DNA from 2 places in the Streptomyces sp. NBC_01077 genome. Region 2 is predicted to be linked to the other one. Evidence: riboswitches for the same ligand, from Rfam matches in the RefSeq annotation. Region 2 holds a riboswitch; the other holds the start of a gene.
What was found. Region 2 has a riboswitch for cobalamin ahead of metE (5-methyltetrahydropteroyltriglutamate--homocysteine S-methyltransferase). Riboswitches for the same ligand answer to the same signal wherever they lie in the genome.
Positions count from the first base shown of each region.

Region 1: it holds a riboswitch for cobalamin, as region 2 does, so the genes downstream of both, OG462_RS28870 (ribonucleoside-diphosphate reductase subunit alpha) here and metE (5-methyltetrahydropteroyltriglutamate--homocysteine S-methyltransferase) in region 2, are expected to answer to the same signal.

Region 1 covers NZ_CP108669.1:6,331,987-6,336,747, forward strand. Annotated here, with positions in the region: gene OG462_RS28870 (ribonucleoside-diphosphate reductase subunit alpha) at 1-2,237, opposite strand, end outside; cobalamin riboswitch at 2,370-2,519, opposite strand; gene OG462_RS28875 (GNAT family N-acetyltransferase) at 2,558-3,058, opposite strand; gene OG462_RS28880 (hypothetical protein) at 3,102-3,707, opposite strand; gene mctP (monocarboxylate uptake permease MctP) at 3,791-4,761, opposite strand, start outside.
Region 2 covers NZ_CP108669.1:1,651,052-1,655,812, forward strand. Annotated here, with positions in the region: gene OG462_RS07345 (FAD-dependent oxidoreductase) at 1-109, shown strand, start outside; gene OG462_RS07350 (ATP-binding protein) at 106-1,629, shown strand; gene OG462_RS07355 (UBP-type zinc finger domain-containing protein) at 1,626-1,979, shown strand; cobalamin riboswitch at 2,054-2,271, shown strand; gene metE (5-methyltetrahydropteroyltriglutamate--homocysteine S-methyltransferase) at 2,434-4,758, shown strand.

The DNA.
Region 1 (4,761 bases), 4.7 Mb from region 2:
GAGCGCAGGTAGTACGTCGTCTTCAGGCCCTGCTTCCAGGCGTACGCGTACATCGACGACAGCTTGCCGATCGTCGGCGTCTCCAGGAACAGGTTCAGCGACTGCGACTGGTCCAGGAACGGCGTCCGGGCGGCGGCCATGTCGATCAGGCCGCGCTGCGGGATCTCCCACGCCGTGCGGTACAGCTCGCGCACCTCGGCCGGGATCCAGGTGAAGCCCGCGACCGAGCCGCTGGCGTCGCGCAGCGCGTCCCGGGTCTGGGCGTCCCACACGCCGAGCCGCTTCAGCTCGTCGACGAGGTACGAGTTGACCTGGAGGAACTCGCCCGACAGCGTCTCGCGCTTGAAGAGGTTGGAGACCTGCGGCTCGATGCACTCGTAGACGCCCGCGATCGAGGCGATGGTCGCCGTCGGCGCGATGGCGAGGAGCAGGCTGTTGCGCATGCCGACGGCGGCGATCCGCTCGCGCAGGGCGGCCCAGCGCTCCGGCCAGTTGAGCTCCACGTCGTAGTGATCCGGGTGCAGGACACCGCGGGCCGCGCGGGTCTTGTCCCAGGCGGGGACCGGGCCGTTGCGCTCGGCGAGGTCGGCGGAGGCCTCGTACGCGGCGAGCATGATGCGCTCGGCGATCCGGGTGGACAGCGCGCGCGCCTCGGGGGAGTCGAACGGCAGCTTCAGCTGGAAGAAGACGTCCTGGAGGCCCATCGCGCCCAGGCCCACCGGCCGCCAGCGGGCGTTGGATCGCCCGGCCTGCTCGGTCGGGTAGAAGTTGATGTCGACGACCCGGTCGAGGAACGTGACGGCCGTGCGGACGGTCGCGTCGAGCCGCTCCCAGTCGATGTCCGAACCGACCACGAACGCGCCGAGGTTGACCGAGCCCAGGTTGCAGACCGCGGTCTCGCCGTCGTCCGTGACCTCCAGGATCTCCGTGCAGAGGTTGGAGGAGTGGACGGTGTGGCCGGGCTCGGCGGTCTGGTTGGCCGTCCGGTTCGAGGCGTCCTTGAAGGTCATCCAGCCGTTGCCGGTCTGGGCCAGGGTCCGCATCATCCGGCCGTACAGGTCGCGGGCCGGCATCGTCTTGCGGGCCAGGCCCGCCGCCTCGGCCTTGTGGTAGGCGGCGTCGAACTCCTCGCCCCACAGGTCGACCAGTTCGGGCACGTCCGCCGGGGAGAACAGCGACCAGTCGGCGTCGGCGTTGACCCGGCGCATGAACTCGTCCGGGATCCAGTGCGCCAGGTTCAGGTTGTGCGTACGGCGCTGGTCCTCGCCGGTGTTGTCGCGGAGCTCCAGGAACTCCTCGATGTCCGCGTGCCAGGTCTCCAGGTAGACGGCGGCGGCGCCCTTGCGGCGGCCGCCCTGGTTCACGGCGGCGACGGAGGCGTCGAGGGTCTTCAGGAACGGCACGATGCCGTTGGAGTGCCCGTTGGTGCCCCGGATCAGCGAACCGCGGGCCCGGATGCGGGAGTAGGAGAGGCCGATGCCGCCCGCGTGCTTCGAGAGACGCGCCACCTGGTGGTAGCGGTCGTAGATGGAGTCCAGCTCGTCCTGCGGGGAGTCCAGGAGGTAGCAGGAGGACATCTGCGGGTGACGGGTACCGGAGTTGAAGAGCGTGGGGGAGGACGGCAGGTAGTCCAGCCGGCTCATCAGGCGGTAGAGCGCCGTGACCTCGTCGAGCGCGTGGACGCTCTCGTCCTCCGCCAGGCCGCAGGCCACCCGGAGCATGAAGTGCTGCGGGGTCTCGATGACCTTGCGGGTGATCGGGTGGCGCAGCAGGTAGCGGGAGAAGAGGGTGCGCAGACCGAAGTAGCCGAAGCGGTCGTCGGCGGCCGCGTCGATGGTCGCGTCGAGCCGGTCGGCGTGCAGCGCGACGAACTCGGCGGTGCGGTCGGCGATCAGGCCCTCGTGGTGACCGACGGCGACGGAGGCGGAGAAGGAGAACGCGCCCTGGCCGGCCGCCTCGTCGGCGATCGTGATCGTCAGGAGCCGGGCGGCGAGCCGGGAGTACGCCGGGTCCTCGGCGATCAGACCGGCGGCCGCCTCGGTGGCCAGTTCGCGCAGTTCCGCCTCGTCCGCGACGGCGCTGCGGCCGCGGAGCGCGGCGGCGGCGACCTTGCCGGGGTCGGTGTCGGGGAGATCGGCGGTGAGGTCGGTCAGGGTCCGCAGCAGCACGGTCCCGGGGCCGTCGCTCTCGACCGCGGAAGCCTCGGCGGAAGCCGGATCGGCGGGCGCGATGGTCACGTGGGGGCTCTCCCTCGCTCGGCTCGGGGCCGCGGCGGGGGAAGGCGGGCAGACGGGCATCCGTAACGCCGGACGCGACGCTTCCACCGGCCCACTCCGCGAGGCCCGGACGTCATTGGCACCCGGAACGGACGGACCGGGTGCGCTGTCGGCAGGTCCTCGGACTCACCTCGCCCGAATATGTCGTATCCGTACGAAGCACACCGTTGCGGGACAGTTCCGGATTCGCGCCGGATTCCCCTGCGTCGACAGCGAGGTCGAGCATACATGTGGGGGGCGCCGCTTGCGGCACCCCCCACATGTTGTGTCGCGCCTCCGGCTCAGAACTCCAGGGCGTACGTACGCAGCCGATGGTCGGGGATCGGCTCCCAGTCCCGGTCAGGGGTGCGGAGGAAGCCCAGGCGCTCGTATATCCGGTGCGCGGAGACCATCGAGACGTCCGTGGACAGCACGATGCGACGGCACCCGGGGAGGGCCCGCGCCCGCTCGATACAGGCCCGTACGAGGGCCTCTCCGACGCCCCGGCCACGGGCCTCCCGGGAGACCGCGAGCATCCGGAACTCGGCCTCGCCCTCGACCGCGATGTCCGCCCAGGGGGTGGCGCCGGTGGCGAAGGTCACCCCGCCGAGCAGCCGCCCGTCGCCGTCCTCGGCGACGAGCACCTCGCTCTCGCGCGCCCGCCGTGCCGTGTCCCTGAGCACGTCCAGGTACGAGTCCTCCGCCCCGTACTTCAGCAGTCCGTCGTTCAGATAGGTTCCCGCGGTGAGCTCACCGAGCGCCTCGTAGTCCTCGGGCCGTACCGCCCTGATGGTGAAGTCCATGAGGGCAGTGTGCCTCCGGCCGGCCACCTGCTCCCAACGGGATTCAGCCGCCCGCCCCCACCGAGTTGTCGGGGGCGCCGTCGCCCACCGGCGGCAGGTCGCCCCGCTCGACGGGCTGCCCGGGGCCGGTCTCCTCCGGCAGGACGGCGTCGAGCTCGGCGGCATCGGCCCGGTGGGCGCGCTCGGCGGCGCCCTCGAGCACGTTCCGGGACAGGGTGGGCGGGGCGGCGACCTCGACGCGCAGCCCGTTCTCCTCGCGCACGTACGCGTGCCGTTCGGCGGACCGCAGGTACCACCGGTCGCCGTCCCGGACGCAGCTGTCCTGCTCGGCGGTGATCGTCGCGGCGCACTCCTCGTCCGAGAAGGGGCGGCGCTCGGCGGAGACGGTGAGGCGGACGCCGTCCTTCGTCACGTAGGTGACCTGGAAGCCGTCGTCGCCGATGACCCCCGACGCCATCCGGGACACCTCGAAGCCCTCGGCCCCGGTGACGTACACATGGTCCTTGTCGGTCTGCGCCCAGCGGGCGCGGGCGTCCAGCTCGGCCGGGCCGGGCGTGGGTCGCCCGCCCGCCGTCTCGGTGCCGCAGCCGGTGACGGCGAGGGCCAGGGGGAGGAGGGCGAGCAGGGTGGGGCGTGGTCCGATCCGCATGTCCCGCATCCTCGCGCAGGGACGGCGAAGGCCGCCATGCCTCCGGGGGAAGCAGGGCGGCCTTCGTCGGGTCCGGCGGTGGATCAGTGGGTCTCGGCGCCGACCTTCGGGAGCTTCGGGTCGACCCCGCGGTCACCCGCGTCGGCCGTGTAGTCCTCCGGAGAGGTCTGGTCGACGCCCTCCGGGGCCTTGACGGCCTTGAGGACGAAGGTCAGGACGACCGTGACGACGAGGTTGAGGAGGAAGGCGGTGAGACCGATGTAGCCGATCTCGCCGATGCCCGGGATCTCCGCGGAGGAGCCGCCGAAGTGCTTCTGGGTCGGGCTGGCGACCCCGTACGCGGCGACCGTGCCGTAGATCATGCCGACGGCCCAGCCGGCGAGCAGCGCCCAGCGGTGGAACCAGCGGGTGAAGAGACCGCCGACGAGGGCCGGGAAGGTCTGCAGGATCCAGATGCCGCCGAGCAGCTGGAAGTTGATCGCGACCGTCTTGTCCATGGTGAGGACGAAGGCGAGCGCGCCGACCTTCACCAGGAGCGAGACCAGCTTGGAGACCTTGGTCTCCTGGGCCGGGGTGGCGTTCGGCTTGATGAAGTCCTTGTAGATGTTGCGGGTGAAGAGGTTGGCCGCGGCGATCGACATGATCGCGGCGGGGACGAGCGCGCCGATGCCGATCGCGGCGAACGCGACGCCCGCGAACCAGTCCGGGAACATGGTCTCGAAGAGCTGCGGGATGGCGAGCTGGCCGTTCTTCACCTGGATGCCGGCGGCGATCGCCATGAAGCCGAGCAGCGCGAGCAGGCCCAGCATCAGCGAGTACAGCGGCAGGATCGTGGTGTTGCGGCGGATGACCTCGCGGCTCCGGGACGACAGGGTCGCCGTGATGGAGTGCGGGTACATGAAGAGCGCGAGCGCCGAGCCGAGCGCCAGCGTGGCGTAGCCCCACTGACCCATCTCGCCGGGCACGAGCGAACCGCGCGGCTTGCCGGTCGCCGGGTTGGTCTGCGCGTACGCCTCGCCCGCCTTGGCGAAGATCTCGTCGAAGCCGCCCAGCT
Region 2 (4,761 bases):
GTTCGTGGCGGGCGACGCGCGTGCCCGGTCCGCGAAGCGCGTCGCCTCCGCCGTAGGAGAGGGAGCGATGGCCGTGATGCTCGTCCACCGGTACCTGGAGCAGTCATGAGCGGCCAGGTCATGCCCTGCGACCAGCACGAGATCTCCTCGCTGTTCCTGTTCGAGAAGCTCTCGCCCGAGCAACTCGCACGACTGTGCGCCGAGGGACGGGTGGAACGGTTCGGGACCGGCCCGGTCTACACCGAGGGCGACCCGGCCACCTGCTTCTACGTGATGATCGAGGGCACCGTCGTCCTGTCCCGGCGGGTCGGCGGCGACGACGTGGAGGTGAGCCGCACCTCGCAGCGCGGCGTGTACGCGGGGGCCATGCAGGCGTATCTGGGCGACCGGGTGCCCCAGACGTACAACAACTCCATGCGGGTGACCGAGCCCACCCGGTTCTTCGTCCTGCCGGCGCAGTCGTTCGCGGACATCATGCGGGAGTGGTTCCCGATGGCGGCGCACCTGCTCGAAGGGCTCTTCTTCGGGTCCAAGAACACCCAGCGCGCCATCGGCCAGCGTGAACGGCTGCTGGCGCTCGGATCGTTGTCCGCCGGACTCACCCACGAGCTCAACAACCCGGCCGCGGCGGCCGTCCGGGCCACCGCGGACCTGCGGGAGCGGGTCGGCAAGATGCGGCACAAGCTGGCGATCATCGCCCGGGGCCCCTACTCCCGGGAGGCCCTCGCCGAGCTCATCGAGATCCAGGAGCGCACGGCCGAACGGGTCGCCAAAGCGCCGGTGTTGAGCCCGATGGAGGCCTCCGACCGGGAGGACGAGCTCACCGACTGGCTGGAGGACCGCGGCATCCCGGAAGGCTGGCGGGTCGCGCCCACCTTCGTCCAGGCGGGTCTCGACACGGACTGGCTGGAGCAGGTGGCGGCGACCGTGGCCGAGGACGTCCTGCCGGGAGCCGTCGGCTGGCTCAACTACACGGTCGAGACCGAGCTGCTGATGGACGAGATCGCCGACTCCACGAACCGCGTCTCCCACCTGGTGGACGCGGCCAAGCAGTACGCGCAGCTCGACCGTGCCCCGCACCGTGACGTCGACGTCCACGAACTCCTCGACAGCACGCTGCTGATGCTGTCCGGCAAGATCGGTCCCCGGGTGCGCGTGGTCAAGGACTACGACCGTTCCCTGCCCGACGTACCCGCCTATCCGGCGGAGCTGAACCAGGTGTGGACCAACCTCATCGACAACGCGGTGTCCGCCATCGGGAGCGCCGGCGGCGACGGCACCCTGACGGTCCGCACGGCCCGGGAGGGCGACCGCCTGCTCGTGGAGTTCCGCGACACCGGCCCCGGTGTTCCCGAGGACATCCGCAGTCGTATCTTCGACCCCTTCTTCACGACCAAACCGGTCGGCGAAGGCACCGGTCTCGGCCTCGACATCTCCTGGCGGATCGTCGTGAGCAAGCACCACGGGAGCCTCCAGGTCGAGTCCGTGCCGGGCGACACCCGGTTCCAGGTGCTGCTGCCGCTGACCGCCCCCGAGAGCGAAGCCGAAACCGAAGCCGAGACCGGAACCGGAACCACGGCCGACACCGAAACCGCGACCGGCCCCGAGACCGCCGAGGAGCCCGCATGACCGAGATCGAGGGAATCGACCCGAGCGTCCCGCCCAGCGGCACGGGCTGCGCGGACTGCGACACGGTGGGCGGCTGGTGGTTCCACCTGCGGCGCTGCGCCCAGTGCGGCCACATCGGCTGCTGCGACTCCTCGCCGGCCCAGCACGCCACCGCCCACTGGAAGTCCACCGGGCATCCCCTGGTGCAGAGCTTCGAGCCGGGCGAGGACTGGTTCTGGAACTACGACACCGACGACCTGTACGAAGCCGGCCCCGTACTCGCCCCTCCGGGCGGCCACCCGGCCGACCAGCCGGCCCCGGGCCCGGCCGGCCGCGTCCCCCAGGAGTGGCAGCGGCTGCTCCATCGCTGAGGACCCGGCCGGAACCGGCTGACACGGGGCGTCCCGATATTCGATCAGGGGTGCGCGGCCGCCGTTCGTCCGCCTAAGGTGGGCGTGCAGCTGGTTCGCCCCGTCCGCCAGGCGGGATGCGTCGTAAGAGGGAACCCGGTGGGAATCCGGGACTGCCCCGCAGCGGTGAGTGGGAACGACCGCCGTCATACGCACTGGGCCCGGACGGGTCTGGGAAGCGACGGCCAGTAGGTGTCTGCCCCGGCAGACGTGCCCGCGAGTCCGAAGACCTGCCCGTTGCCCGCACGTGGACGATTCCGCGTGCGGTGATCCCGGTGACCTCGTGGGCGGGTCGGCGTACTCATCGAGCGGCACGTGCGGTGTATCCGCGACGTGTTCCGCCCGGTCGTTCGTTCCTTCGCGTCCACGTCCCGTCTCCGGGGCGCTCAGGACACATCTCGCGAAGGAGAGTTCCGTGACACCGAAGCCCGCAGCCGCGGCAGCACGAGCCACCGTGTACGGGTACCCCCGCCAGGGGCAGAACCGCGAACTGAAGAAGGCCGTCGAGGGGTACTGGAAGGGCCGTGTCGGCGCCGGCGCCCTCCGGGTCACCGCGGCAAGCCTGCGCCGTTCGCATTGGCGGCAGCTGGCCGAAGCCGGCATCCACGAGGTGCCGACCGGCGACTTCTCGTACTACGACCACGTCCTGGACACCAGTGTGATGGTCGGCGCCGTACCCGAGCGGCACCGCGCGGCGGTCGCGGCCGACGCTCTGGACGGGTACTTCGCGATGGCCCGTGGCACCCAGGACATCGCCCCGCTGGAGATGACCAAGTGGTTCGACACCAACTACCACTACCTGGTGCCCGAACTCGGGCCGGACACCGTCTTCACCACCGACTCCCGCAAGCAGGTCGACGAGCTGAAGGAGGCCCTCGCCCTCGGCCACGCCGCCCGCCCGGTCCTCGTGGGCCCCGTCACCTACCTGCTGCTCGCCAAGCCCGCGCCGGGCGTGGCCCCCGACTTCGAGCCGCTGACGCTGCTGGACCGGCTGCTTCCCGTGTACGCCGAGGTGCTCGCCGACCTCCGGGCGGCCGGGGCCGAATGGGTGCAGCTGGACGAGCCCGCTCTCGTCCAGGACCGCACGCCCGCCGAGTTGAACGCCGCCGCCCGGGCCTACCGCGACCTGGGCACCGCCACCGACCGTCCCAAGTTGCTGGTCGCCTCCTACTTCGGGCGGCTCGGCGACGCGCTGGGCGTACTGGCCAAGGCGCCGGTCGAAGGCCTGGCCCTCGACTTCACGGAGTCGGGCGCCGCCAACCTCGACGACCTCGCCGCCGCCGGCGGGCTGCCCGGCAAGCGCCTGGTCGCGGGCGTCGTCGACGGACGCAATATCTGGATCAACGACTACCAGAGGTCGCTGGGCACTCTCGGCACGCTCCTCGGGCTCGCCGACCAGGTGGACGTCGCCGCCTCCTGCTCCCTCCTGCACGTGCCGCTGGACGCCGCCGCCGAACGGAACGTCGATCCGCAGATCGCCCGCTGGCTCGCCTTCGCCCGGCAGAAGACGGCCGAGATCGCCGTCCTGGCACGCGGGCTCGCGCAGGGCACGGACGCCATCGTGGCCGAACTCGCGGCGAACCGGGCCGACTTGGCATCACGCTCCGGATCCGCGCTGACCAGCGATCCGGCGGTGCGTGCCCGCACGGCGGCCGTCACCGACACCGATGGACGGCGCTCGCAGCCGTACGCGGAGCGGACCGTCGCCCAGCGGGCACACCTGGGCCTTCCGCTGCTGCCGACGACGACCATCGGTTCGTTCCCGCAGACGAGCGAGCTGCGCATCGCGCGGGCCGATCTGCGGGCCGGCCGGATCGACGCCGCCGGGTACGAGGAGCGGATCAAGGACGAGATCCGCGAGGTCCTGTCCTTCCAGGAGAAGACCGGGATCGACGTCCTGGTGCACGGCGAACCCGAACGCAACGACATGGTGCAGTACTTCGCCGAGCAGCTGACCGGCTACCTGGCCACCCAGCACGGCTGGGTCCAGTCGTACGGCACCCGGTACGTCCGGCCCCCGATCCTGGCCGGGGACGTCTCCCGCCCCGAACCGATGACCGTCCGCTGGACGACGTACGCCCAGGCGCAGACCTCCAAGCCGGTCAAGGGCATGCTGACCGGTCCGGTGACCATGCTCGCCTGGTCCTTCGTACGGGACGACCAGCCGCTGGGCGAGACCGCCCGGCAGGTGGCTCTCGCCCTGCGCGACGAGGTGAACGACCTTGAGGCGGCGGGCACGTCGGTCATCCAGGTCGACGAGCCGGCGCTGCGCGAGACGCTGCCGCTGCGCGCCGCCGACCATGCCGCCTACCTGGCCTGGGCGACCGAGTCGTTCCGGCTGACGACCGGCGGAGTGCGGCCGGACACCCAGATCCACACCCACATGTGCTACGCCGAGTTCGGGGACATCGTGCAGGCGATCGACGACCTCGACGCGGACGTCATCAGCCTGGAGGCGGCCCGCTCCCACATGCAGGTCGCCGGCGAACTGGCCGCGCACGGCTACCCGCGCGAGGCCGGACCCGGCGTCTGGGACATCCACTCCCCGCGCGTCCCCGGCACCGAGGAGGCAGCCGCACTCCTGCGCAAGGGACTCGATGCCATCCCCGCCGAGCGCCTGTGGGTCAACCCCGACTGCGGTCTGAAGACCCGTGGTTGGCCCGAGACGCGATCCTCCCTGGAGAACCTCGTCGCGGCCGCCCGTGAAGTCCGCGCGGACCTGGCTGCCGAGAGCGCCTGATCC